3 regions of the Cobetia sp. AM6 genome follow, and region 3 is predicted to be linked to each of the others. Evidence: predicted binding sites of a transcription regulator. Region 3 holds the regulator's gene; each other region holds the start of a gene.
The links. The regulator LexA, encoded in region 3, represses DNA repair genes until DNA is damaged. The targets are predictions, from matches to a motif close to TACTGTNTANNTANACAGTA.

Region 1 (9,707 bases), 1.9 Mb from region 3:
ACCCAGGTCGCAAACGAAGCCTCGCGGGCCTTTTCGGTCAGCATTCAGGCCGGCGATTTTGATCTGCGTGTCGAGCAGGACGTCCTGACGCGTGGGCGCGGCGACATCGGTGCCGTGGTGTCCTTCACGGGGCTGGTGCGTGATTTCAATCAGCGACCGGATGTCGTCGCGCTGACGCTGGAACACTATCCCGGCATGACGGAACGTAGCCTCGAGCGCTTGATCACAGAGGCGCGCGAGCGCTTCCCGCTCACCGGGGTGCGCATCATTCACCGTGTCGGACGGCTCGAGCCCGGCGACAATATCGTGCTGGTGCTGGTCGCCAGTGCGCATCGTCAGGCGGCCTTTGCCGGCTGTGACTTCCTGATGGACCACCTCAAGTCGCGGGCGCCTTTCTGGAAAAAGGAGCACACTGCCACGGGAGATTATTGGGTGCGGGAACGCTCGAGCGATCGCGAGGCACTCGAGCGCTGGCATCCAGAGTCCGCGGTGACAGCAGAGGGTGAAGCGCTATCCCCCCTTGCCGAGCAACACAAGGCTGATGACTCATTGGCCGAGGCCAGCGGCGAAGAGAGACAATCAGCGCTGGCAACACCCAAGTTTTCGGGAGAGTCATGATGGAAACCCTGGTCGATGATTTCGGTCGTCGCATCCGCTATGTTCGCCTGTCAGTGACGGACCGCTGTGATTTTCGCTGCGTCTATTGCATGAGCGAAGAGATGACCTTTCTGCCGCGTAACGAGGTCTTGAGCCTCGAAGAGATCGCGTTGCTGGCGCGCGCCTTCGTGGAATTGGGAGTCGATAAGATTCGCCTGACCGGCGGGGAGCCGCTGGTACGTCGTGATATCGGCAAGCTGGTCGATGAAATCGGCGCGCTCGAGGGGCTCAAGGACTTCTCGATGACCACCAACGGCGCGGGTCTTGCCAAGCACGCCGCGCAGTTGAAGGCCGCCGGCATGTCACGGCTGAATATCAGCCTTGATTCTCTGGACCCGGAGCGCTTCAAGGCGCTGACGCGTACCGGCGACCTGAACAATGTGATCGCCGGCATTCGTGCTGCGCGCGAGGAAGGCTTCCGCATCAAGCTCAATGCAGTGGTGCTGAAAGGGCGCAATGATCACGAAGTGGTGTCGCTGGTCGAATTTGCGCGTGAGGAAGGGTTGGACATCAGCTTCATCGAGGAGATGCCGCTGGGCCAAGTCTCGGATCACGGGCGTGACGAGACCTTCTGCTCCAGTGATGATGTCCAGGCGCGCATCGAGACGCGTTATCCGCTGATTCCCACGCTTGAAGACAGCCTGGGGCCGGCGCGCTATTTCCGCATGGCGGACAGCGAATCACGGGTGGGATTCATCTCACCGCACAGTCATAACTTCTGCTCGACCTGCAACCGCGTTCGCGTCACGGTAGAGGGGCGTCTGTTGCTGTGTCTTGGCAATGAGCACTCGCTTGACCTGCGTGACATCATGCGTCGCCACCCGGGTGACATCGAGCCACTCAAGGCCGCGATCATCGATGCCATGCACCTCAAGCCCGAGCGTCATCACTTCACGACGGACGGTGATGTCCAGATCGTTCGCTTCATGAACATGACGGGAGGCTGAGACCTTTTTCGTCATCAGTCGTGGCGCTCATGTGGATCGAGCCATCCCGGATAACTCACAGGCGCTGACAAGAACCCCGCTATCAAGCGGGGTTTTTGTTGGTCTATCCTATGGAAACACTGCCTTGCTTTTGACAAGGCTTGTTAGTTCATATTTAGCGCTTATACTTTGCTGCATTATCACATCCAATGCGATGACTCGCAGGGATTCCAGCTCAGTGCATATGGTGGAGGTAGCGAAATGACAGCCGATTCTCTCGAAAAGATCGCTCGTAACAAGAATGTTGCTCGTGCAGCAGCGCGTCAGCTGTCCATGGAACAACTGCACAAGCTCTCCGAGGTCATCAATGAGGTGATCGAGCAGAAAGCCGAAGAAGACGAGCAGCGCCGCGAAGAAGAAATCGCCAAGGAGCGCAAGCTTGCCGAGATTCGTGATGCGATGATCGAAGCTGGCCTTTCCGTGGATGATCTGGTCAGTGATCAGCCCAAGCGTCGTGGCCGTCCGCCGAAGAACAAGTCCGTTTGAGACCTTCGGCCTGACGCCATGGAGGTGGCTGAAGCGCTTGAGATCGAGATTGCCAGTCGGCAAGTCGGCAATCTCGCCATCACCAGTCCCTGAGCGCCTCCCAGCAGCAGAAAAGCCCGCCCGGTATTTCCCGGGCGGGCTTTTTCATGCGCTGCTTTGTGCAGGGTAGTGAGCTCAAGGCGGCCATCACTTCGATGATGGCGCGACACTCACTCCTGATTCATGGCCATGATATGCAGGAAGAGCACCGGCTCATGGCGCAGGTGGTTGCGCAGCCAGCGATTGATGCGGCCATCGAGTTGCTGCTTGAGTTCACGTTCATTGCTGGCATCCAGGCCTGCCAGGGTGTCATCCAGCCACTCGGCGAAGCTGTCTTCATCCAGGCTTGAGGTGCCGCTGATATCCAGCATCAAGCGGCCGATGCGAACCCAGCCGGCCTCCTGCAGCGTGACGGGCAACGCCAGCGAGACGCTGCCATGCCGGCCGAGACGCGCGCGGGCACGGCGGTCCATGGAATCCAGCGGGCGCACCTTGTCATGCTCGATGATGCACTCGTGCAGTGTCAGGCGTTTCTCCACCGACAGCCCCTGAGCATCGAGGCGAATCACGTCACCATTGACGGGAATCAGCGGTGCCTCGATGCCCAGGGACTGTGCCACCTGGGTGTGAGCGAGCTGGTGGCGATATTCGCCATGCACCGGCAGCAGACGTACCGGTTTCAGCCAGCCATAGAAGGTGCGCAATTCTTCCTGCGCCGGGTGCCCGGAGGCATGCAGGTCCGGGAACTGCTTCTCTTCCATGATGCCGACGCCGAGGCGTGTCAGGGCGTTGTGCAGCTTGCCGATGGCCAGCTCATTGCCGGGAATCGCCTTGGAAGAGAAGATCACGGTGTCGCCGGCGGCCAGCTCGAAGTCAGGATGGCGGGAATTGGCCAGGCGTGACAGCGCTGCGCGCGGCTCGCCCTGACTGCCGGTGGCGATCACCATGACCTCTTCCGGGGGCAGGTAGCCCAGGTCCTTCACCGGTACCAGCGGCGGGAAGTCTTCCAGATAGCCGAGACCGCGGGCGACGCGCACCATGCGCTCCATCGAGCGACCCAGCAGCGTGATGCGGCGACCATTGCGAGCGGCGGCGCGCCCCAGTGCCAGGATGCGGGCCAGGTTGCTGGCAAAGCAGGTCACGACGACGCGTCCGCGACAGCCGGCCAGCGTCTTCTCCAGTGCGCGTGCTACCTCACCTTCACTGCGCGAATGACCCGCCAGCGGCGCATTGGTGGAGTCGCCGACGACCAGATCGACCGGCGCCAGTGCCTGATAGCGCTCCGGATCCGTGGGCTCTCCGATCAGCGGCTCCGGGTCCAGCTTCCAGTCGCCGGTATGCATCACGCGATATTCCGGCGTGACGATCAGCAACGAGCAGCTTTCCGGAATGGAGTGGGTCAGTGGCAACAATCGCAGCGCGAAGGGGCCGGATTCGAAGCCTTCATCCACCTCGATGATCTGCAGGCTGGAGGTTTCCAGCTCGCGCTCGGCGAACTTGGCGCGCAGCAGGCCAGCCGCCAAGGGCGTGGCGATGATCGGGCAGCGCCATTTCGGCCACAGCCAGGCGACCGCGCCGATGTGGTCTTCGTGGCCATGGGTGATCACCAGCATCTGCGGGCTGATGCCCAGGCTTGCCAGGGACTCGATATCCGGCACCTGCAGCGGACCTTCCGGCAGGTCCTGGCGAATCATCATGCCGCAATCCACGGCAATCCAGTGATCCTGATAACCATACAGCGTCAGATTCATGCCGATCTCGCCGCAGCCACCCAGCGGTAGCAGGTGCAGCGGCGGACGTTGTCTCTGACGGACTTGAACGCGGGGTTTCAACATGGATGTCATGCCATCTATAAAATGTGGCTCAACTATACGGGAATCCCGCGAAGCGCCACAAATGGCGCTGTTGTCCGGTCGCGTCGATTCGAGAGCGGCCCAGCCGTTCGCGCGACGCCTTGAGGTGGGCCGGCGTGATGGCCGCTGATCGCAATGTCGTATTGACCATATGGACAGAATCGGGGCGCAGCACTGTTTCAGGCCGCGTGATCAGCTACAATAGCCCACCTTTGCCGAGGGGCTGCTTACGGGCGGTGTCATGATTCCTCGCGCAGGCCGGCGCTTCGCCGGCTGAACATCATTCCCGCTATCACAATGGTTGAACTTACGATGTCTCACGCCTATCGCCTGGTGGTGTCCTGCCCTGATCAGGTCGGAATTGTTGCCCGAGTTTCCACTTTCATCGCCGAGCAGGGCGGGTGGATCACCGAAGCCAATCAGCATTCTGATCTTGGTGCCGGTCGTTTCTTCATGCGCTATGAGATCAACCCCGAAACCATCGGCCTGAGCGCCGCTGAGCTCGGCAAGCGCTTCGCCCCGATCGGTGAAGAGTTCGGCATGCAGTGGCGCGTGCATGACACCGCCGCCAAGAAGCGTGTCGTGCTGATGGTCTCCAAGGACTCCCATTGCCTGGTGGACCTGCTGCATCGCTGGCAGTCCGGTGATCTGGATTGCGAGATTCCCTGCGTCATTTCCAACCACGATGACATGCGCTCGCTGGTGGAGTGGCACGGCATTCCGTTCCATCACGTGCCGGTCGACAAGAATGACAAGGCGCCGGCCTTTGCCGAGGTCGAGCGTCTGGTGGAAGAATCCCGGGCCGATTGCATCGTGCTGGCGCGCTACATGCAGATCATTCCGCCGAGTCTGTGTGAGCGCTATGCCGGTCGCCTGATCAACATCCACCACAGCTTCCTGCCTTCCTTCGTGGGCGCCAAGCCGTATCACCAGGCCTTCGGGCGTGGGGTCAAGCTGATCGGGGCGACTTGTCATTACGTGACCGAAGAACTGGATGCCGGCCCGATCATCGAGCAGGACATCCATCGCGTCACTCACTGCCATACCGCCGAGGAACTGGTGCGCATCGGCCGTGATGTCGAGCAGAAGGTGCTGGCGCGCGGCCTGCGTTGGCACCTGCAGGATCGCGTGCTGATCCACGGCAACAAGACCATCGTCTTCGCCTGAGCCTCGCATGCTCAACGCATGAGTCTGTCACCGACCTGAGGTCGTGACGAAGAAGCCGGTACCTGTTTCAGGTGCCGGCTTTTTTGTTTGCGGGATGGGGTGGGCGCCTGGCGCGAGCTAGAACAACCCCAGCTGCTGGGCGTCCTCGCGGGCCTTGAGGCGCACGCCGACGCCCAGCAGGCGGACAGGTCGATGGCCGCGTTGCCAGGCTTGCTCCATCAGCAGGGCGAAGCTGTTGGCGCTCGGCAGCGTGGTGGTCGAGGCGGGGAGCAGGCTTTCCAGCGTGGTGCTCTCGAAGTTGTTGAAGCGGATCTTGACGAACTGCTTGGCCAGTACCGGCTGGTCATGGCGGGCGTGACGGCTGGTCAGGCGTTCGAGCAGGGCGGGCAGGCGCTCGAGGCAGGCTGGCAGATCAGGCAGGTCGTGATCGAAGGTGTGCTCGACACTGATCGACTTGCGCTCACGCTCGACACGCACCGGTCGCTCATCGATGCCGTGCGCCAGTTCGTGCAGGCGGGTGCCGAACTTGCCGAAGTGCTCGGCCAGTGTCGTCAACGGCGTGGTGCGCATGTCCTCGCAGGTGGTGATGCCCAGGCGTGTCAGGCGCGCCAGCGTCGCGGGGCCGACCCCGTGCAGCTTGCCGACGGGCAGCTGGCGGATGAAGGCGTCGCTGGTCTCGGGCGTGATCACCGTCAGGCCGTCGGGCTTTTCCCAGTCACTGGCGATCTTGGCCAGAAACTTGTTGGCGGCCACGCCAAGGGAGAGGGTGATGCCGGTACGCTTGAGCGCCTCTTCCTTCAGCCAGCGCGCCATCCAGGTGGCGCTGCCCTGAAAGTCAGTCACGGCACTGACATCCAGATAGGCCTCATCCAGCGAGAGGGGCTCCACCAGGGGCGTCAGTTCATGGAAGAGTGCCTGGATCTCGGCGGAAACGGCGCGGTAGCGCTCGAAGTCCGGGGGCACCAGAATCAGCTGTGGACACAGGCGCAGCGCGCGGGCAGTCGACATCGCCGAGCGTACGCCGAAGGCACGCGCGGGATAATTGCAGGTGGCGATGACACCGCGTTGCTCGGTGCGGCCACCGATGGCGATGGGCACCTCGCGCCACTCGGGATGGCGGAGCATCTCGACGGCGGCATAGAAGCAGTCGCAGTCGGCGTGGAGGATCTTGCGCATGCGCGCATCATGCTAAAAGACTGGATGGCTGTCCAGTGGCGGTACCCATTCATTGCACCTGAGCCGGCTGCGCAACGACAACGCCCGACAGTGAGGAAGGTCCTCTCTGTCGGGCGTTGGCATGTCTGGCATCTCGCTTGGGCGCGAGACTGTCGCTCAGCGGATTACAGCGTCATCGCGGCCACCCAGCCGAACACGATCAGCGGGATGTTGTAGTGGATGAAGGTCGGCACCACGCTGTCCCAGATGTGGTCGTGCTGCTGATCGACATTCAGGCCGGCCGTCGGGCCGAGGGTCGAGTCAGAGGCCGGTGAGCCGGCATCCCCCAGCGCGGCGGCGGTGCCGATCAGCGCGACGGTGGCCAGCGGCGAGAAGCCGAATTGCAGCGCCAGCGGCACGTAGATGGCGGCAATGATCGGAATGGTCGAGAAGCTGGAGCCGATGCCGAGAGTGATGAACAGGCCGACCATCAGCATGACCAGCGCGGCCAGCGGCTTGTTGTCACCGATGATGTGGAAGGAGGCGTCAACCAGGGTCTGGATGTCGCCGGTGGCCTTCATCACGGAAGCGAAACCTGCCGCCGAGATCATGATGAAGCCGATCAGCGCCATCATGCGCATGCCGGACGTGAAGAGGTCATCCGCTTCGTTCCACTTGAACAGACCACCCAGCGAGAGGATGGCGAAGCCGACCAGGCCGCCGAGAATCATCGAGCCGGAATACAGCTGAATGCCGAGGGCGGCGATGATGGCGACGCCTGCCATGATCAGGCCGCTCTTGGACGGCGTGTGCATGGGCGTGTGGTGCGGTACGTTGCTGGACTTGATCTCGCGGGTCGCGTAGTCACGCGGCTTGCGGTAGGAGACGAACAGCGCCGTCAGCAGGCCGAGGAACATGCCGCCGACCGGAATCGCCATCGCCATCGGCACCATACCGCGGGTCACGTCGAGACCGAGCGACTGGCCGGCCTCATTGATATTGGCCAGCAGGATGTCGTTGAGGAAGATGGAGCCGAAACCGACCGGCAGCAGCATATAGGGCGCGGTCAGGCCGAAGGTCAGTGCACAGGCCACGGCGCGACGATCCAGACGCAGGCGGTTCATGGCAACCAGCAGCGGCGGAATCAGGATCGGGATGAAGGCGATGTGGACCGGAATCAGGTTCTGGGAGGAGATCGCGACCAGGGTCACGCTGCCCAGCAGGCCGTACTTGATGGCCGTCTGGCGGCGCGGCGTGCTTTCGCCATTGAGCAGGCCGATCAGGCGTGCGGCGAGCAGGTCCGGCAAACCGGAGCGAGACAGGGCGACGGCGAAGGCACCGAGGGTGGCGTAGGCCAGCGCGACCTTGGCGCCGCCGCCGACACCGTCATTGAAGGCGCCGAGCGTATCGGTCAGTGACAGACCACTGAACAGACCGCCGACCAGGGCGCCGGCGACCAGCGCGAAGACGACCGAGACGCGAGCCAACGACAGGCCGACCATGACCAGGACGGCCAGAATTACCGCATTCATGCGAGTACCTCTATGTGGGGTTGTGCCAGCTTTGGGAGTGTTGCGGACAGAGCGGGCGAACTGTGGGTGCGTGGCCACCCGATCCCGGGGCAATGCCTCGCATGACGTGTACATTCGTGACGAATGCCTTGCTGTCGCAGTGTTCCTGCGGCTTCCTCCTGAATGCCGTCAAAAACGGCGCATTATCTTACCAGAAGGGCAACGCAAGCTGAATGGCCGATGAACGTGGGTGCTGCCAAATGGCACAAGTTGGCGTGCCATGACGGCTTTTTGTAGAATGCCACGCTGCCCGGCGGCTGCAGTCGCAGGCGTTATTCAACAGGAGTGCGCATGCTGGAGCTGGAAAATGCCCGCGTCATCGGCATGGGAAATGATCGGCGTGTCTATCAGGACCCGAACGACCCCCATCGCTGCATCAAGGTCCCGCGTTACCCTGACAAGGGCAGCCGCCAGAATGAACGCGAGCAACGCTATTTCGAGGGCCTGGTCAGACGTGGCATGCGCGACTGGTCCTATGTGCCTGCCTACCACGGCAGTGTCGCCACCGCCGAGGGGCTCGGGCTGGTCTTCGACCTGATTCTCGACAGTGACGGCTCCACGTCACGCCGACTGCGCGAGGTGCATCTCGAGACCCCCGAGCGCCTGAGCGCCGAGGTGCTGGTGAGCGAGCTGGCCAATCTCTATCGCTATCTCGAGAAACGCTGGTTGATTCCGTCTGATCTCAATGATCGCAATATCGTGGTCCAGTTCAGCGACGACCAGCCGCCCAGATTGTGGCTGATCGACGGTATCTCGAATCCTGACTTCATTCCGCTGGCGACCAGTGTCGCCTGGCTGGCACGGCGCAAGGTCGCGCGTCGTTATCGTCACTTCCTCAAGAAGCTGGTCAAGGGCGGTCAGCTCTCGCCAGAGGATTATCAGGCACTCGAAGCCCGTCTGTGGGGGTGAATGCCTCTGATGGTGATAGCTTTCGAGACTGGTGGCTCTCGAGGGTGACTGCCCCTGATGGCGCTTGCCTCTGATGGCGCTTGCCTCTGATGGCAATCGCCTTTGATGAACATCGTCTTTGATGAACATCGCCAGGGGCAGTCGTGTTGTATGTCAGTGCAATCAGTGCATCAATGTTCCAGAGTCTCGAAGTAGCTGGTCATCGCATGGGTGATCTGGCCCAAGTCCTGCGGCGAGGTGATATAGGCCGGCATGGTATATAGCCAGCGACCGAAGGGGCGTAACCAGACACCCAGTTCACGGGCATGGGCCTGAGCGCCTGCCAGACTGCTGGCATCGTGCACTTCTATCACCGCAGTGGCACCCAATACGCGTATATCGCGAATGGCGGGGTGGGAGAAATTCAGCAGGGTATCGCGCAACAATTGATTGAGCTCGGCAATCTTGCCCAGATAATTCTCTTCCTCGAATACCGCGAGACTTTCCAGTGCCACCCGACAGGCCAGCGGATTGCCCATGAAGGTCGGGCCGTGCATGAAGGCGCTATTGGCATCCTCACCATCAAATGCATGGAAGATATGACTCTGGGCCAGGGTGGCGGCATGTCCCAGATATCCCCCCGTCAGTCCCTTGGAGAGCACCATGATGTCAGGAGAGACATTGGCGTGTTCACAGGCAAACATCTTGCCGGTCCGACCGAAACCGGTTGCGACTTCATCGAAGATCAATACGATTCCGAACTCATCACATAACTCGCGCGCCGCCTCGAGATAGTAGGGCGAGTACATGTTGAGGCCACCTGCCGCCTGCAAGAGAGGCTCCATCAACAATGCCGCTATCTCATGCTGGTGTGTTTCCAGGCAGGCGCGCAATGCGCTGATATC
Region 2 (9,707 bases), 1.5 Mb from region 3:
GCTGTGCGAGCGTGGCTCCAGCTTCGGTTACAACAACCTGGTGGTCGACATGCTCGGCATGGCCGAGATGAAGGATAGCGGCCTGCCGGTATTGTTCGATGTCACCCACTCGCTGCAGCGCCCGGGCGGGCGAGCCGATTCCGCTGGCGGGCGTCGTGAGCAGGTCTTCGATCTGGCACGCTCCGGTGTCGCATTGGGGCTGGCGGGTCTGTTCCTCGAAGCGCATCCGGACCCGGACAACGCCAAGTGTGACGGCCCCTGCGCCTTGCCGCTGGATCAGCTCGAACCCTTCCTGCGCCAGCTGCAATCGCTGGATGCACTGGTCAAGGGCTTCGCGCCGCTGGACATTCGTTGAGCAGGACTACTGGCCGTTCACCCCTGTGTGAGCGGCCTTTTTGCACTATGGGCAAGATGCCCGTCGTGGTGTTTCAATCCCCCGTGTAGAGGACGACACAAGATGGCCAATATCGTCGAAATCCGCGCCCTTGAGGTGCTCGATTCCCGTGGTAACCCGACCGTACAGGCCGAGGTCGTGCTGGAGGGTGGCCAACGCGCCAGTGCCTGCGCTCCTTCCGGTGCCTCCACCGGTTCGCGTGAAGCGCTGGAATTGCGTGATGGCGACAAGAGCCGTTATCTGGGCAAGGGCGTGCTGAAGGCAGTCGAAGCCGTCAATGGCGCGATCCGCGAGCGCCTCGTGGGCATGGATGCACTCGACCAGCGCGCGCTGGACGATGCCATGCTGGCGCTGGACGGTACCGAGAACAAGGAATCGCTGGGTGCCAACGCGATTCTTGCCGTCTCTCTGGCGGCTGCCAAGGCGGCAGCGCAGGCCAAGGGCATCGAGCTCTACGCTCACATCGCTGAGCTTTACGGCCAGCCAGGCCAGTACTCCATGCCGGTGCCGATGATGAACATCATCAACGGCGGTGAACATGCCGACAACAATGTCGACATCCAGGAGTTCATGGTCCAGCCGGTCGGCGCGCCGACCTTCCGTGAAGCACTGCGCACCGGCGCCGAGATCTTCCACGCGCTGAAGAAGGTGCTGCAGGGTCGCGAGCTGAGCACCTCCGTGGGTGATGAAGGTGGCTTTGCACCGAACCTGGCGTCCAACTCCGAAGCACTGGCCGTCATCAAGCAGGCCGTCAGCGATGCAGGCTACACCCTGGGCACCGATGTGACCCTGGCGCTGGATTGCGCGTCTTCCGAGTTCTACAAGGACGGTCAGTACAACCTGTCCGGCGAAGGCAAGAGCTTCGACGCACGTGGTTTCGTCGACTATCTGGCCGGCCTGGCCGCGGAATATCCGATCGTCTCCATCGAAGACGGCATGGATGAGTCCGACTGGGAAGGCTGGAAGATGCTGACCGACGAGTTGGGCGACAAGGTGCAGCTGGTCGGCGACGATCTGTTCGTCACCAATACGCGCATCCTGAGCCGTGGTATCGATGAAGGCATCGGCAACTCCATCCTGATCAAGTTCAACCAGATCGGCTCACTGTCCGAGACCCTGGATGCGATCAAGATGGCGCAGGCCGCCGGCTTCACCGCGGTCATCTCCCACCGCAGTGGCGAGACCGAAGACACCACCATCGCCGACCTCGCCGTCGGTACCTGTGCTGGCCAGATCAAGACCGGCTCTCTGTGCCGCTCTGACCGTGTCGCCAAGTACAACCGTCTGCTGGTGATCGAGCAGCAGCTGGGTGACGTGGCTTACAACGGCCTGAAAGAGATCAAGGGTCAGTAATCGCCTGTGATGTGAGGGCTCAGCGCCCAGCATCGCAGAGGTAACTTGCAACGGGGTCGTGCCTTCTGGCACGGCCCCGTTGTGCATTGCAGGCGATGATTGAGTGCGTTTGAGGGGGATGCAGGAAACAGGCCGTTTTCAGGCACTGATTTCGTGTAAGCCATCTCTTACAAATCCCGCAGGACAATCGAGACACTGGCTGCGAGTCGCCTGCGGACATGAACGTATGTTCTTCAATATCTATTTGATTTTATTGATGATATTTTCTTTGACGGCCTGTTCAGATATAGCGGGTTAAGCGGTTTGGCTAGTTGCCTCGCCGGCGAATGCTGCCCAGAATGGCTGCATGGACGTGAGGGTGCGGCGGGACACCGCAGTCTCGGCAGGATGCCAACGGGATGATCAGAAAAGACTTGATGGCGAGACAGGACGTTTCGCCCCGCTGAGCAGGACGCTCGGCGGAAAAGGACCTGACATGGACGTCGGTAGCAGAGAGCTGCATATCTTCGCTTGAAGGAGTCAGGCGAGAAATGCTAGGGAAGCAAGGATAGCGGGCATGACACCGGAGTGTGTCAGGATCAGGATGATCCGTCGGCGATGGGAAGCGCCACACAGGCAGGAAGCACGATAACGACACGGAGTGTCGAAGAGCCCCAGGCTCTGATATGCAGTCAGGAAGCTTGCCCTTCACAGGAAGTGACGGATGACGGGACATCATCCGCGTCAGGAATGATGGGGCAGAAAGCGGCAGCATCAAGTGGCAGGAAGCCACGACAAGGATGGTCGGACAAGGAATGTCGTGAGGCTGTCAGCTGCACAGGCAGGGAGCGGTACAGGCAGGACGCCGGGCAATGCATGGGCAGGACAGCAGGACAGGCAAATATCTGCACTAACGGGCATTGCGGTGGGACAGCTGCGCGAGCAGTGCTGCAATGCCCGCCACGCGTGACGGTGCGCCCCGAATGACAGGATGTCGTGAAGGGCAGGGACAGCACTCAGGAGTGCGATCCAGGATGGATCGACAGGGACACGCTTGGAGCGGGCGACCTTACGGGGTCGCCCTTTTTTATGCCCGGATGTCAGGGGGCTGAGCTCCTGACATGAGCTTGAGTCTCCGACTTCAGGCACCGACTTCAAGCATCAGAGACAGAAACGGCAGCGGCTCCCGAGGGAATCGCTGCCGTTTCTGTCGTGAGACCCGGGCTTGCCCGGTCAGGGCGGGCAAGCCGCTTGCCACGTGAGATGCGGGTTGCTTGAGGGGCTTACTGCTCCAGATACTCAAGCTTGCCATCGACACCATCCCACTTCTCGGCGTCTTCCATGGCGTCCTTCTTCTCGCTGATGTTCGGCCAGACTTCGGCCAGATCGGCATTCAGCTCGATGAATTCCTTCTGGTTCTCCGGCACTTCATCTTCGGAGAAGATGGCTTCGGCGGGGCATTCCGGCTCACACAGCGCGCAGTCAATGCACTCATCCGGGTTGATCACCAGGAAGTTCGGGCCTTCGTAGAAGCAATCCACCGGGCAGACTTCCACGCAGTCGGTGTATTTGCAGCGAATGCAGTTCTCGGTGACGATGAATGCCATGCAGGTCTCCTGACGCGGATTGGCGTCTCTCTCGTAGGTCGTGGTCCAGGCGCCCACCATGTGTCATCTCGGCGACATCATGGTCTTCAGGTTATAAGCGGCGCAGATGTTATAAGGCGTTATTCTAGTGGCGCTCTGCCGCCCCCGCAATCAGCAGGGGCGGATCGTTTTGGAATGGTGCTATGCCCGAAGGTTGCTGTCGAGCCTTGCCGCGCATTCTCGGGCCTTGCCACTCATTCTCGGGCCGGGCACGCCAACGCTGGCTCGGTGTGACGGCGCTCAGCGCTGACGGTGCCATTCGTAGATCAGCTCCAGCGCTCGCTTGGGGCTCAGATCATCCGGGTCTAGGCCATTGAGGGCCTCGACAACCGGATGCGGCGGTGCCGCGAACAGGTCATTCTGCTGCGGTACCGGCTGGCCCAGCGCATCCTCGCGCGCCACCTGCGGACGATCGACTTCCTGCTGCTCCAGGCTGGTCAGCTTCTCGCGCGCGCGCAGGATGACGCTCTGCGGCACCCCGGCCAGCTGGGCCACCTGCAGGCCATAGCTCTGGCTGGCAGGGCCTTCCTCGACACGGTGCATGAAGACGATGCCATCGCCGTGCTCAGCGGCCGTCAGGTGCACGTTGGCGACGGCATCGGCATGCTCGGGCAGCGCCGTCATCTCGAAGTAATGGGTCGCGAACAGGGTGAAGGCACGCGTGCGCGCCAGATGCTCGGCGCTGGCCCATGCCAGTGACAGGCCATCGAAGGTCGAGGTGCCGCGGCCGATTTCATCCATCAACACCAGGCTCTCATCAGTGGCGTTATGCAGGATGCTGGCGGTCTCGGTCATCTCGACCATGAAGGTCGAGCGGCCGCCGGCCAGGTCATCCGAGGAGCCGATGCGCGTGAAGATGCGGTCCAGCGGGCCGATGCAGGCGCGCGACGCCGGCACGAAGCTGCCGGTATGCGCGAGCAGAGCGATCAGTGCCGTCTGGCGCATGTAGGTGGATTTACCGCCCATGTTGGGGCCGGTGATCACCAGCATGCGCCGCGCATCATCGAAGCGCACATCGTTGGGAACGAAGGGATGATCGCTGACATGCTCGACCACCGGGTGGCGTCCGCCTTCGATATCGATGCCCGGGGTCTCGCTGAGTTCGGGGCGCACGAAATCGAGCGAGGCAGCGCGATCGGCGAAGGCGGTCAGCACATCCAGTGACGCCAGTGCGCGGGCCGTCTGCTGCAGGCCATCCAGTTCGGTATTCAGGTCATCCAGCAGGTGCTCGTACAGCAGCTTCTCGCGCGCCAGTGACTTGGACTTGGCAGACAGCGCCTTGTCCTCGAACTCCTTGAGCTCGGGGATGATGAAGCGCTCGGCATTCTTGAGGGTCTGGCGACGGATGTATTCCGGCGGGGCCTCGGCCGATTGCGAGCGCGGCAGCTCGATGAAGTAGCCATGCACGCGGTTGTAGCCGACCTTGAGGTTGCTCAGGCCGGTGCGCTCGCGCTCGCGGGTCTCGAGTGCGACCAGATACTGGCCGGCGTTCTCGGACAGGCCGCGATACTCGTCCAGCTCATCGTCGTAGCCATCGGCGATCACGCCACCATCGCGCAGCACCACCGGCGGATTCTCGACCAGCGCCTCGCTGAGCATCGCGGAAAGTGCCGGGAACAGGCGGATGGCATCGCGCAGGTCATCGATGGCGCTGCCTTTTTCGACGCTGGCGAGCACGGCGCGCAGCTCGGGCAGAGTGTTGAGGCCATCGCGCAGGCGTGCCATGTCACGGGGGCGTGCGCTGCGCAGCGCGACACGGGCGAGGATACGCTCCACATCGCCGATGCGCTTGAGCAGGCCTTGCAGCTCGAAGGGGTAGTCGCCATCCAGCAGACGTTGCACCGCCGCCTGACGCTGGCCGATCTGGAGCTGATCGCGCAGCGGGCGGTTGAGCCAGCGCTTGAGCAGGCGTGAACCCATCGCGGTCGCGGTGACGTCCAGCACGCTGGCCAGCGTGTTGTCGCTGGTGCCGCCCAGGTTGGTGTCGATCTCGAGGTTGCGACGGCTGGCGGCATCGATCACCACCGAGTCATCGCGGCTCTCGACGGCCAGCGCGGTCACGTGGGGCAGGCCGGTACGCTGGGTGTCGCGAGCGTAGTCGAGCAGGGCACCGGCTGCCGTGACGGCGCGCGTCAGGTGGCTGCAGCCGAAGCCGTTGAGGTCCTGGACGCCGAACTGATCGCACAGCAGGCGCAAGGCAGTCTCGTGATCGAAGTGCCAATCGCTCTGGCGGGTCAGGCCCGGGCGCGAGGCCAGGCTGGCGGGGAGGGTACGGCTTTCGCCGACCATGACTTCGGCAGGCGACAGACGCTGGATCTCGGCCAGCAGCTCGTCATCACCATTGACCTCGAGCACGCTGAAGCGACCGGAGGAGAGCTCGAGAGCGGCCAGGCCCCAGGTCTCGCCATCACGATGCAGCGCCACCAGCAGGTTGTCGCGGCTGGCATCCAGCAGCGCCTCATCATGCAGCGTTCCCGGGGTGACGATACGTACCACCTTGCGCTCGACAGGCCCCTTGCTGGTCGCCGGGTCACCGATCTGCTCACAGATGGCTACCGATTCGCCCATCTTGACCAGGCGTGCCAGATAGCCTTCGGCGCTGTGGTAGGGCACCCCTGCCATGGGGATCGGGGAACCGCCGGAGCTGCCGCGCGCCGTCAGCGTGATATCGAGCAGTTGTGCTGCGCGCTTGGCGTCCTCATGAAACAGTTCATAGAAGTCGCCCATGCGATAGAACAGCAGCACGCCGGGGTGCTCGCGTTTGATCTTCATGTACTGCGTCATCATCGGCGTCATCTGGGGCGCGCTGTTCTTGGCCATGGCCATGGACTTCCTTGACTGCACTGCAATGGGAAAAAGCACACATGCGAGAGCACGGCATGCGGGATGCGCGATATTCTACGGACTGGCGCGGCCGGCTCCAATGCCTGTGATGTCTCATGCTCGCTGCCCTTTTCACCCGATGACCTCCACAAGGAGAAAGTTCGTGAGCCGATTGACTGGTACGACCCCCGAGGCTGCGTGCGCGAATGCCCTGGCTGAGCAGTTGCAGGCGTTGGCAGTCGCGCGCGGCGTGCGCATCACCACCGCCGAGTCGTGCACCGGGGGCGGGGTGAGTGCGGCGATCACGGCGATTGCCGGTAGCTCCAGCTATTTCGATGCGGGCTACGTGACCTATTCCAATGCCACCAAGCAGCGCCTGCTGGGGGTCAGTGAGACATCGCTTGAAACATTCGGTGCCGTCTCAGAGGCGGTCGTGTGCGAGATGGTGCGGGGCGCCTGTCGCGAAAGTGGCGCTGAGCTGGGGGTGGCGATCAGCGGTGTGGCCGGCCCCGGCGGGGGAAGTGACGAGAAGCCCGTCGGCACCGTATGGCTGGCGTGGGGGAGCGAGGCGCGCCAGCAGGCACGCTGCTGTCACTTTCCCGGCGACCGGCAGGCCGTGCGCGACGCCGCGGTGCGGGAGGCATTGCAGGGCTTGATCGAGCGCGTGGAGGCCTTGCAGATCGGCACCGAAGACGCATGAGCCCGATGCAAGCCCCGCGTTGAGGGTGCTGCCTGAAAAAGCGCATCACCGGACTGGCAGAGTGACGCAACTTGCGGCATTATACTGTCCATGTATACAGGGTTTTGCCACGACACCTCAGCCGCTAGTCTGACGGTGTCTGCTCAGCTCTCAGTGATAGAATTCTCTATTCCAGGTGGCAGCCCGTGTGGCTCCGCCGTTCGACAGGAGGCCACATGGCAAAGGACGACAATCGTACCAAGGCGCTGAACGCGGCGCTGTCCCAGATCGAGCGCCAGTTCGGCAAGGGCGCCGTCATGCGCATGGGCGATGCCCCGCGTGTGGCCATCCCGTCGGTTTCCACCGGTTCTCTGGGGCTGGATATCGCACTCGGCATCGGCGGCCTGCCCTTCGGGCGCGTGGTCGAGATCTATGGCCCGGAATCCTCGGGCAAGACGACACTGACCCTCTCGGTCATCGCCCAGGCGCAGAAGCAGGGCAAGGTCTGTGCCTTCATCGATGCCGAGCACGCACTGGATCCGTCCTACGCCGAGAAGCTGGGCGTCAATCTGGACGAGATGCTGGTCTCCCAGCCGGACACCGGTGAGCAGGCGCTCGAGATCGTCGACATGCTGGTACGCTCCGGCGGCGTTGACGTCATCATCGTCGACTCCGTGGCGGCACTGACGCCGCGTGCCGAGATCGAAGGCGAGATGGGCGACTCCCACGTCGGCCTGCAGGCGCGTCTGATGTCCCAGGCGCTGCGCAAGGTGACCGGTCACATCAAGAACGCCAACTGCATGGTGGTGTTCATCAACCAGATCCGCATGAAGATCGGCGTGATGTTCGGTAGCCCCGAAACCACGACTGGCGGTAACGCACTGAAGTTCTACTCCAGTGTGCGTCTGGATATCCGTCGCACCGGTTCCGTGAAGTCCGGTGATGAAGTCACCGGTAACGAGACCCGCGTCAAGGTCGTCAAGAACAAGGTCGCGCCGCCGTTCCGTCAGGCCGAGTTCCAGATTCTCTACGGCAAGGGCATCTATCACGCCGGTGAGGTGATCGATCTGGGCGTGCAGTGTGGTCTGGTCGGCAAGTCAGGCGCCTGGTACAGCTATCAGGGCAGCAAGATCGGTCAGGGCAAGGCCAATTCCGCCCAGTACCTGGAAGACAATCCCGCCATCATGGAGGAGATTGAAACCCAGATCCGTGCCCAGTTGCTGGCAGCGCCGGAAGCCAAGGAAGAGCCGAAAGAGACCGCGGCCGCCGAGAGTGAAGACGACCTGGATATCGATCTCGACTGAGGTTCGTCCAGAAGAAAGAGCAAGAGCGCCAGCCGCCAGGCTGGCGTCATCGCACCGTGTCGTTTCCGACCCGGTGAGATGACCCCAAGGCGCCCGCCCCGATGACTCGGAGGCGGGCGCCTTGCGTTCACGTCCATCGATGTCCTTCTGCTCAACCCCGGGGAGCATGACCATGCACGATGACAGCGCTGAAATGGGTGGGCCTGAGTATCAACCGCTCGACTCAGGCGCGATGACGCCGCAACGGCGTGCGCGCAATGATGCCATCGCGCGTCTGGCGCGCCGCGAACATAGCCGCCGCGAGCTGCACGACTATCTCAAGGAGCGTGACTACCTGCGGGCGGTCAGCGATGACGAGTTGGCAGAGCGGCAAGCCGCTGGCGAGGAGGGCGCACAGGCGGCCTTGAGTCGCGATGAGGTCGAGCTGCTGATCGAGGAGGTGCTGGAGCGCATGGCCGAGGAGGGCCTGCAATCCGATGAGCGCTTTGCCGCCAGCTTCCTGCGGACGCGAGTGCTGCGCGGGCAGGGGCCGAGGCGTATCCAGCAGGAGCTGCGCCAGCGTGGTATCGATAGCGAGACGCTCAATGCCGTGATGCGTGCCGCCAGTGACCCGACGCCGGATGCCTTCGGTCATGTCGAGGCGGTGGATTTCTTCGAGCTGGCGCGCGAGACGCTGGCCAGGCGCTTCTCCGGCCCCGGCGAGGGGCACAAGGAGCGCGCACGGCGCGAGCGCTTTCTGCTCCAGCGCGGCTTCGACTATGAGCAGCTGCGCTATGCCATGGAGTCCGCCTGGAGTGATGAGGGGGAGGAAGGCTAGCTGGCGGGCGACTGTTTGGCTCTCATGACGCGCAAACCGGCGCTTCAGGACATTTCCCCCCCTTTAGCTTGCGCGAACAGGCGTTATACTAGGTCGTCTTGCGACGGCACGGGGCAGGCGCCTTCTTTCATGCTTTTCATTGCACCTCCATGCATACCCACATGGATGAATATGCAGAAACCATGCGGAAGTCATGCAGAAGACCCCCGGAGCGTCTTTACGCACATCGCTACGGAACCTCTATGAAAAGCGCAGAAATCAGAAACGCCTTCCTGACCTATTTCGAGAAGCAGGGCCATACCATCGTTCCCACCAGCTCCCTGGTGCCGAACAACGACCCGACCCTGCTGTTCACCAACGCCGGCATGGTGCCCTTCAAGGATGTCTTCCTGGGCCGTGATCCGCGTGGCTACAGCCGTGCGACCTCTGCGCAGCGCTGCGTGCGCGCCGGTGGCAAGCACAATGACCTGGACAACGTCGGCTATACCGCCCGTCACCACACCTTCTTCGAGATGCTGGGCAACTTCAGCTTCGGCGACTACTTCAAGCGCGAAGCCATCCAGTTTGCCTGGAAGTTTCTGACCGAAGAACTCGGCCTGCCGAAGGAGAAGCTGTGGGTCACCGTGCACGTCAGCGATGATGAAGCCCGTGACATCTGGTTCAACGAGGTCGGCATCGATCAGAACCGCTTCTCGCGTCTCGACGAGGACAA
Region 3 (9,707 bases):
GAAGGGCAGGGCAACGCCGTGCTGTCCGGTACCAGCGAGCCCGCCGGGTGAGGGTCGCCGCTCGGCCCTGAGTTCCGTTATGCTGAAGGCCATTCGTCATCAGAGGCCTTTTGCATGGTGTCTTCCGACCAGCGCTCGTCCGCTCCCTCCGTATCCTCTACACCAGAGACGCAGGACGCCGCGACTTCATCCGATGTCGCGGCGTCCTGCGTGGTGCAACGCATTCCTGCCACTCCCGCCGAGTGGAAGACCCCCAGCGAGCTTGATGCCCGCCTGCCGGTGCGGCCGGCCGTGGTGCCGGTCTCGCTGCCGACGGCCGGGCTGATCATCGTCGATGAGATCAACGGCTTCTGTCAGGTCGCAGGCGGTGCGCTGGCACCTCAGGCGCCCAATGCACAGGTCAGCAGGATGATCGCCCTCAGCGATACGCTGGCGCGAACCTTCAGTGAGCGCAGACGCCCCTTGCTGGCCTTCATTGATTCCCATGCGCCGGGCAAGCCGGAGCCGCCTTATCCCGCCCATTGTGAGCAGGGCAGCGGCGAGGATGAGCTGGTGGCGGAACTTGCCTGGCTGGAGGAGGAGCCGCAGGCCACGCTGGTGCGCAAGGACTGCATCAATGGCTATGTCGGCGCGATTGATCCCCATACCCAGGTCAATGCGCTGCAGGAGTGGGTGAGCGACGAAGGGCTGGAAAGCCTGGTCGTGGTAGGCATCTGCACCGATATCTGCGTGATGGACCTGGTATTGACGTTGCTGTCGGCGCGCAATCACGGCCTGCTGGGCAAGGTGCGTGACATCGTGGTGCTGGAGCCCGGCTGTGCCACCTACGACCTGCCGGCCGAAGTGGTTGAGCAGCTGGGGCTCCCCGATACGGCGACGCATCCCCAGGCAGACAGTCATCACATCGGACTTTACTGCATGGCGGCGCGTGGTGCGGTGATCGCCAGTCAGCTTGAGCTGACTTCTTGAGCAGATGTCGTGAGCTGCTGTCATGGATTGAGCTGCGTCTCTCGCATAGCGTCGCGGGATAGCGGGATAGCGGGATAGCGTGAAAGTGGAGAGAGGAAGAGCTGGGAAGGTGGCAGGAAGGCAGCAATTTCGTCAGAGGCCGTGCAGGCAAGGCCGCCCGTCTGCGCAAAAGGTAGTTTGATTACAACATCTGGCCATGAAAACGCCGCCTCTCTTGCGAGCAGGCGGCGTTTTCATGGGGCGACAGCCAGCGTCATTCAGGCGCGGGTGCTGACCCAGTCGTTGGCGTCCGGCACGGCCACTTCGACTTCCTCGGAGATCAACTTCGAGTGGAAGAGGAAGTCCGCGCTGGCCGCATTGCTGGCGACCGGCACGTTCCACAATGCCGCCAGGCGCAGCAGCGCCTTGACGTCAGGGTCGTGCGGCATCGGCGCGAACGGGTCCCACAGGAAGACCAGCAGGTCCAGATTGCCTTCGGCGATGCGCGCGCCGATCTGCTGATCACCGCCCAGCGGGCCGCTCAGCAGGCCTTCGACCTCGAGGCCCAGCTCCTTGCTGATGCGGCGGGCAGTGGTGCCCGTGCCCAGCAGCTGGTGGCGGGACAGCTCATCGCGCCAGCGATTGGCCCACGCCAGCATTTCATCCTTCTTGCCATCGTGCGCCACCAGCGCAATGCGCTTGCGTGCTGGCAGGGTGCGCCGTGCCTGGCGCTTGGGTCGTTGTTCGCTCATTCCCTGACCTCCTGAGGATGGGGCAATGTCGCTGGCCTCCCGCCTCGAAAGGCCCGGGGCGGAAGGCCAGCGAGGCCGATCAGTCGATGGTGCTGCCGACAGTGACGATCTTCATGGTGTTGGTGCCGCCATGTGCGTTCATCTGGTCGCCACGGGTCAGGATCACCAGGTCACCGCGAGTCGCGATGCCACGGGCTTCCAGCTCCGCGATGGCGCGACGGTTGATTTCCGCCGCCGGCAATTCGCTGGAATCGAAGGGCAGTGACACCACACCACGGTAGAGGGCCATGCGACGCTGGGTCTTCTGGTCCTGCGCCAGGCCGACGATGGGCAGACCGGAGCGGATGCGCGAGGCGATCAGCGGGGTATAGCCGGATTCCGTCATGCACACGATGGCCACGACACCGGTCAGGTGGTTGGCGGCATACATCGCGGACAGCGCGATGGTCTCGTCGGTCTTGCTGAAGCCTTCGTGGATGCGGTGCTGGGATTCCTGCGCGGCACGCTCACGTTCGGCGCCCAGGCAGACGCGATCCATGGTCTCGATGGTCTCGACCGGGAAGTCGCCGGCGGCGGTCTCGGCCGACAACATCACGGCGTCGGTGCCGTCGAGCACGGCATTGGCGACGTCGAAGACTTCGGCGCGGGTCGGCAGCGGCGCGCTGATCATGGATTCCATCATCTGGGTGGCCGTGATGACCACGCGGTTGAGGCTGCGCGCGCGGCGGATCATGCGCTTCTGCACGCCGATCAGCTGAGCATCGCCAATCTCGACGCCCAGATCGCCACGCGCCACCATCACGCCTTCACTGGCGAGGATGATGCCATCCAGCACGGCGTCGTCGGCCACGGCTTCTGCGCGCTCGACCTTGGCGATCAGGCCGATGTCACGACCTTCCTCGCCCAGCAGTTCACGGGCCAGCTGCATGTCGGCGCCGCTGCGCGGGAAGGAAACGGCCAGATAGTCGACGCCGATATCGATGGCGGTCTTCAGGTCAGCCTTGTCCTTGTCGGTCAGGGCTTCGGCAGACAGGCCGCCGCCTTGCTTGTTGATGCCCTTGTTGTTGGACAGCTTGCCGCCGACCTTGACGGTGGTGTGGATCTCATTGCCCTTGAGCTCATTGACCTCAAGCACCACACGGCCATCGTCGAGCAGCAGCACGTCGCCCGCAACCACGTCATCGGCCAGTTCCTGGTAGTCACAGCCGACACGCTCGACGGTACCTTCATCACGGCCCAGGCCGATATCGAGGATGAACGGCTGGCCTTCGCTCAGCTTGACGGCGGTATCCTTGAAGCGCGCGATGCGGATCTTCGGGCCCTGCAGGTCGCCCAGTACGGCGACGCTGCGGCCCTGTGCGGCGGCAGCCTGACGTACGGCCTCGGCGCGCATGCGGTGGTCTTCGGGGCTACCGTGGGAGAAGTTGAGGCGTACCACATCGACTCCGGCACGAATCATCGCGTCGAGCACACCCGGCTTGTCACTGGCAGGGCCGAGAGTGGCGACAATCTTGGTGCGGCGGATCGGGCCGTTGAACGCGTGCGGCATGAAAGCATACTCCTTGAACACTGGCGTGATGGACTGGCTGAAAACGCAAACCAGGTTGTTGTCATTTTACTACATTGAAGGCTGAAAGGGAGCCTGTCGAGTATCGTCGGCTGTCGTTGTCCATTCTCGTGATCACGATCGGGACTGCAAGGGGTGACGTGAAGTATGCCGAGCGATTGTTGCGAATACGTTGTCGCGGGTACGCGGACATGGGCTGGGGCGTCAGGGTATGCCGCGCTGCGCCATGCGGGCGCGGCCCGTCATTTCGAGGCCTGACGGCCAGGCGTCGCATGCTCTCTGCGGCAGTGTCGTGGTGACCGCCCCGTCACGCCAATGTCCGCCGGCTGGCTTTCACTGACAGCCATTCCAGTGCTACCTATATAGTGGCAATACCCTGCTGAGCGAAATTTCCGCGCATCGGCCCAGCGCAGAACCCTGTACCGGCCCCGTGTATCGGGCCCGTTGACCGCTGCCATGCGCTGATGACCTATGCTCAAACCCGGCTCGAATGCCGGATTGCCACGACCACATGCCTGAAGGCTGTCGATGTCATTCGGCGCAAGCCGCATGCTGACATGGCGGGTGGCATGGCATGTCTCGAGGCTGTCGCAGAGGCGCCCTGTCGAGCCGCCCTGACGAAGCGTCAGTCTCAACATTGCTGGTCAGCGCTGAAATGCTGGGGTAGGGTAGGCGCATTTTTCGGCTGGGACAAAACCCAGCGCGACGAGTCATTCGCCGGCGCAATCAGCGCCGGCCAGGAGATGCGAGCAACCATGGGCAAGTCACTGGTGATCGTCGAGTCGCCCGCCAAGGCCAAGACCATCAACAAGTATCTCGGCAACGACTTCGTGGTGAAGTCGAGTGTCGGGCACATCCGCGACCTGCCGACCAGCGGAAGCGGCAAGCAGGCCACCGACCCCAAGGAACGTGCCCGTCAGGCGGCGGAGACTCGCAAGATGTCGCCCGAGGTCAAGGCGGCTCACAAGGCGCAGAAGGCCAAGACCCAGTTGATCCGCCGCATGGGGGTCGACCCGGAGAATGGTTGGGAGGCGCATTACGAGATCCTGCCTGGCAAGGAAAAGGTCGTTTCCGAGCTGACGCGTCTGGCCGAGAAAGCCGACACCATCTATCTCGCGACGGATCTGGACCGCGAAGGTGAGGCGATTGCCTGGCACCTGCGCGAGACCATCGGTGGCGACGATTCGCGTTACAAGCGCGTAGTGTTCAACGAGATCACCAAGAAGGCGATCACGGCGGCCTTCGATGAGCCGGGCGAACTGAAGATGGACCGCGTACATGCCCAGCAGGCACGCCGTTATCTGGATCGCGTCGTCGGCTTCATGGTCTCGCCGCTGCTGTGGGCCAAGGTCGCTCGTGGCCTGTCCGCCGGGCGCGTGCAGTCGGTTGCCGTGCGTCTGATCGTCGAGCGTGAGCGCGAGATCCGCGCCTTCATCCCCGAAGAGTTCTGGGATGTCCACGCTGAGCTGGCCGCCGCCAGTGGTGAAGCGATCCGTTTCGAGCTGGCGCGTCAGGATGGCAAGGCCTTCCGTCCGACCAGCGAGAAGGAGACGATGGATCGCATCGCGGCGCTGCGCACGGCCAAGCTCGCGATCACCAATCGTGAAGACAAGCCGACGCGCTCCAAGCCGAACGCGCCGTTCATCACCTCGACCCTGCAGCAGGCGGCCAGTGGTCGTCTCGGCTTCTCGGTCAAGAAGACCATGATGATGGCCCAGCGTCTCTACGAGGCGGGTTACATCACCTACATGCGTACCGACTCGACCAATCTGTCGGCGGACGCGGTGGCCACGGCGCGCGACTTCATCAGCGAAGAATACGGCAGCAACTACCTGCCGGAAGCGGCCAACGTCTACTCCAGCAAGGAAGGCGCCCAGGAAGCGCACGAAGCGATTCGTCCTTCCGAAGTGTCACGCCGCGCCACCGATCTCGCCGGCATGGAGCGTGACGCCGAGCGTCTGTATGAGCTGATCTGGCGTCAGTTCGTCGCCTGTCAGATGCTGCCGGCCGAATACCTGTCCTCCACGCTGACCATCGAAGTGGATGGCTACGAGCTGCGCGCCAAGGGCCGTGTGCTCAAGTTCGACGGTTACACGCGTGTCATGAAGCCGATGGGCAAGAAGGAAGAGGACCAGTCGCTGCCGGACCTCGCCATCGGCGAGAAGCTGGACCTGGTCGAGCTGCAGCCGCTGCAGCACTTCACCAAGCCCACGGCGCGTTACACCGAGGCCAGCCTGGTCAAGGAGCTGGAGAAGCGCGGTATCGGTCGTCCGTCCACCTATGCCGCCATCATCTCCACCATCCAGGACCGTGGCTACGTGGCGCTGGAAAACCGTCGCTTCTATGCCGAGAAACTGGGCGACATCGTCACCGATCGCCTCAGCGAGTCCTTCAAGGACCTGATGGACTTCGGCTTCACGGCGCGCATGGAAGACTATCTCGATGAGGTGGCCAACGGCGGGCGCAACTGGCGTGAGCTGCTGGACACCTTCTACGCCGAGTTCAAGGCCGAGCTGGACCACGCCCAGTCCGAAGAGGGCATGCGTCCCAACCAGCCGGTGCCGACGGACATCGCCTGCCCGACCTGTGGGCGTGAGATGCAGATTCGTACCGCCTCGACCGGGGTCTTCCTGGGCTGTTCCGGCTACAACCTGCCGCCCAAGGAGCGCTGCAAGACCACCATCGATCTGCTGCCGGGCGATGAAGCCGTGGCGGCCGATGCCGGTGAAGATGCCGAGACGGATGCGCTGCGCGCCAAGCGTCGCTGCCCGATCTGCGCCACCGCGATGGACAGCTACCTGATCGATGAGCAGCGCAAGCTGCATGTCTGCGGCAATAGCCCGGACTGTGTCGGTCACGAGGTCGAGGAAGGTCAGTTCCGCATCAAGGGCTACGATGGCCCGGTGATCGAGTGCGACAAGTGCGGTTCCGACATGCAGCTCAAGACCGGGCGTTTCGGCAAGTACTTCGGCTGCACCAACGAGAATTGCAAGAATACCCGCAAGCTGCTCAAGTCCGGTGAGGTGGCGCCGCCGAAGATGGACCCGATTCCGATGCCGGAACTTGCCTGCGTCAAGGTCGAGGACCACTACGTGCTGCGCGATGGCGCCAGTGGCCTGTTCCTGGCGGCCAGTCAGTTCCCCAAGAATCGCGAGACGCGTCCGCCGCTGGTCAAGGAGCTCAAGGCGCATGCCGACGAGCTGCCGGAGAAGTATCACTTCATTCTCGAAGCCCCGGATCAGGACCCGGACGGACGTCCGGCGCAGATTCGCTTCTCGCGCAAGGTCAAGGCTCAGTACGTCATGACCGATGAGGAAGGCAAGGCGACCGGTTGGAAGGCGACCTACGACAACGGCCGCTGGGTCGTCGAGGACAAGCGCAAGGGAGCCAAGAGCTGATGAGCCAGCGTGCCCGTACCAATCAGCTGCTGTATCAGGCCGAGTTGCTGCTGGCCCAGTCAGCAGCCTCTGGCGACGATGAGCATGCCGTGGCGCGTCGCATGGCCGGTGAAGAGGGCGCGCTCGCCCTGCTGGAGCTGGCGCTGGCGTCATTGCTGGAAGAGTGTGCCGTGACGGCGCGCTGGCCAGAGGGTAGCTGGCGCGAGCGCCTGGCGTCGCCGCCGACGCCCATCGCCGAGGTCGAGCAGCTGCGCAGCCTGCTGGAGCATTCCGACAGCTGGTTGTCTGAGCTGGTCGCGGATGTGACCCGCCTGCATGAAGAGGGCGGCGTCGCTCGCCGCGAGGAATCGCGTTCGCGTGGTGATGGTCTGATCATCGCGGCAGCCTCGAGCGCCTCGCTGGCCGAGCGTCTCAGTGCCGCCATCACGGCATTCAAGGCGCTGCTGCCGCAGCTGCGCGAGTCGAGTGTCGAGTGGTAGGTCAAGGCGTTGATCTGGTGCTGCACGCTGGTGATGACTGGCGCATGGCAATCGGGTGACGTTTCGCCTTCACGGGTGCTAGACTGATCGCATTGTGGCAAGCCCTGCATTCTCCGGTACGACCATGGCTCTGGCTGTGGTCGTACTTTTTTCTGCGTCGCTGATGGCAACGCGGTGCCGGGCTTGCCAGCCGTCGCGCTGACGATTACAACGACGCCGGTATCTCGCGAGATGCCGTGCAGGAGGAATGACGTGTCCGATCCCGCCGTACTTGAAATTGTGCAAATGGAAGATGGTGAAGTGATTCTGCGCGCCGCGGAAAGCGAAGGTGAGCCGCTGCTCAGCATTCGCATTTCGGACGAGGCCGCCGATCTGCTGCGTGACAATCGTTTCGAGGTCGCGCGTGAGATGATCGACCACGCCATCACCCGGACTCGCCTCTGGGATGGCGAAGAAGACGAGGACGAGCAGTCAGAAGGCATCGTGCACTGATTCATCGCTCGCGCTTCGCGCACAAAAAAACCCGCCTCGAGGCGGGTTTTTTTGTGCAATGCGTGCGGCTTTTCTGTTGCTCAGAGCTCTGCGAGAAAGGTGCTGCTGGGCATAGCTCGTTGCTCAAAGCGCTGCTGGTCAAGGCCTCAGTGCAGGCCGCCATCGCGGATGACGCCCACCCCGAGACCTTCGATCTCCAGGCTGTCCGTGCGCAGGTCGACCTTGATCGGCGAGAAGTCCTCGTTCTCGGCTTCCAGCCACACGTAGTGCCCGTCACGGCGGAAGCGCTTGACGGTGACCTCATCCCCCAGACGTGCCACTACGATCTGTCCGTCACGCACGCTGCTGGTGCGGTGCACGGCCAGCAGGTCGCCTTCCAGAATTCCCACGTCCTTCATCGACACGCCGCGCACGCGCAACAGGTAGTCGGCAGCCGGCGAGAAGTAGTCGCTCGGCAGCGGGCAGTGACGGTCGATATGCTCGCTGGCAAGAATCGGACTGCCGGCGGCCACTTCCCCGATCACCGGCAGGCCATCGTTGGCGCTGTCGTCGACGTCAGCCAGCGACGGCACGCGAATGCCGCGAGAGGTGCCCGGCACCATCTCGATGGCGCCCTTGCGCTTGAGGGCACGCAGATGCTCCTCAGCAGCATTCGGTGAGCGGAAGCCCAGCGCCTGGGCGATTTCGGCCCGCGTCGGCGGGTAGCCAGAGGACTTGATGGTCTTGATGATGAAGTCGAAGACATCCTGCTGGCGCGGAGTAAGCGGCTGGGTCATGGCATTGCCTTTGGCCTGGGCGGCATCTTGAGCTGACGGCACGGGGTGTGCATCCATACAACTGTCATTGTATCCAGTCATGGCGGTCATGCAAGGCATCGTGGCTTGCGTGGTGGCCTCAAAGGGCAGGTAGTCGCCGAGATATCGCTGTCTGGCGACTTTTCGTGCCGATATCCGAGGCATTCTTTCTTGATGGGAATGTCTGGAAGTGAATGCCTGGAGGTGAATGTCTGGTGGTGAATGTCTGGAAGTGAACCCGGCCTGGCGCTGGCGGGGTGGTCAGTCACCCAGCTAGGCGAGCCCTTGAATCGGCACGGTCAGCGTTGAGGGAATATCAGGCTTGGCTAAACCTCTGGCGTTTGAAACGCGAGAGAATTGTCAGTCATGGCATGGCGCGCTAGAATCAAAGTGTTTCAAACGAATGTTCGTCGATGGCGGTGCTCACGGGTGCCGTGATCGAACGTGCCTTGCGGTGAACATGCACCACCTCATGAGAGAGTCGCCGCGCGGGGCTTGCGCCGTGACCTACGACTCCAGTTCTTTTCTACCTGACAAGGGTTCCGCCCATGGCCCAGACCGATACCGTTACCCGCATCCTCGATACTGCCGAGGTGCTGTTCGCCGAGCGCGGCTTCGCCGAGACCTCACTGCGTAACATCACCAGCAAGGCCAAGGTCAATCTGGCGGCGGTGAACTACCACTTCGGCTCCAAGAAATCGCTGATCCAGGCGGTCTTCGCACGCTATCTCGACCCGTTCAGTGAGCGCTTCCACGCGGCACTCGACAGCGTCGAGCAGCAATACGCCGGGCGTCAGGTGCCGCTGGAGGTCCTGCTGGAGGTGATGGCGCGTACCGTGCTGGAGGTGCCGGCCGAGCGCAACAGCCTGCGTACCTTCATGCGCCTGCTCGGGCTGGCCTATACCCAGGGGCAGGGCCACATGCGACGCTATATCCGCGAGCATTACGGCACGGTCTTCAGCCGCTTCGCCGAGCTTTTGAAGCTGGCGACGCCTGATCTGCCGGACAACGAGCGCTTCTGGCGCCTGCACTTCATGCTCGGCAGCGTGATTTTCACCTTCTCGGGCCTGGATGCGCTGCGCGATATCGAGGAAGCCGAGTACGGCCATCACACCACGGTGCGTGAGCTGATCCAGCACATGCGTCCGGTGGTGGTCGCGGCGATGGCAGCGCCGTTGCCGGCCTCGCTCGGAGATGGTGAGGCGGTCACCCAGGCGGCCAGCTGATGGCCTGCTGGGTAGCGGTGGACCTCTCGCGCCAAAGCCTTGAGATACGCA

Region 1: the regulator LexA is predicted to act here: its motif matches at 6,383-6,402, upstream of dinB (DNA polymerase IV).
Region 2: the regulator LexA is predicted to act here: its motif matches at 6,978-6,997, upstream of recA (recombinase RecA).

Annotation. Positions count from the first base shown of each region.
Region 1 covers NZ_AP021868.1:2,864,623-2,874,329, reverse strand. Annotated here, with positions in the region: gene CLAM6_RS17995 (molybdenum cofactor biosynthesis protein MoaE) at 1-618, shown strand, start outside; gene moaA (GTP 3',8-cyclase MoaA) at 615-1,604, shown strand; gene CLAM6_RS12060 (H-NS family histone-like protein) at 1,845-2,129, shown strand; gene CLAM6_RS12055 (ribonuclease J) at 2,339-3,919, opposite strand; gene purU (formyltetrahydrofolate deformylase) at 4,334-5,188, shown strand; gene dinB (DNA polymerase IV) at 5,306-6,364, opposite strand; gene CLAM6_RS12040 (Na+/H+ antiporter family protein) at 6,529-7,875, opposite strand; gene CLAM6_RS12035 (YrbL family protein) at 8,206-8,823, shown strand; gene bioA (adenosylmethionine--8-amino-7-oxononanoate transaminase) at 8,994-9,707, opposite strand, start outside.
Region 2 covers NZ_AP021868.1:3,741,268-3,750,974, reverse strand. Annotated here, with positions in the region: gene kdsA (3-deoxy-8-phosphooctulonate synthase) at 1-355, shown strand, start outside; gene eno (phosphopyruvate hydratase) at 458-1,747, shown strand; gene fdxA (ferredoxin FdxA) at 3,010-3,333, opposite strand; gene mutS (DNA mismatch repair protein MutS) at 3,613-6,192, opposite strand; gene CLAM6_RS15625 (CinA family protein) at 6,359-6,895, shown strand; gene recA (recombinase RecA) at 7,111-8,178, shown strand; gene CLAM6_RS15615 (regulatory protein RecX) at 8,351-8,995, shown strand; gene alaS (alanine--tRNA ligase) at 9,238-9,707, shown strand, end outside.
Region 3 covers NZ_AP021868.1:1,010,464-1,020,170, forward strand. Annotated here, with positions in the region: gene CLAM6_RS04330 (prephenate dehydratase domain-containing protein) at 1-51, shown strand, start outside; gene CLAM6_RS04335 (isochorismatase family protein) at 115-969, shown strand; gene CLAM6_RS04340 (methylglyoxal synthase) at 1,227-1,700, opposite strand; gene pyk (pyruvate kinase) at 1,780-3,249, opposite strand; gene topA (type I DNA topoisomerase) at 4,023-6,665, shown strand; gene CLAM6_RS04355 (DUF6586 family protein) at 6,665-7,144, shown strand; gene CLAM6_RS04360 (hypothetical protein) at 7,397-7,636, shown strand; gene lexA (transcriptional repressor LexA) at 7,783-8,412, opposite strand; gene CLAM6_RS04370 (TetR/AcrR family transcriptional regulator) at 8,979-9,656, shown strand; gene CLAM6_RS04375 (L,D-transpeptidase) at 9,656-9,707, shown strand, end outside.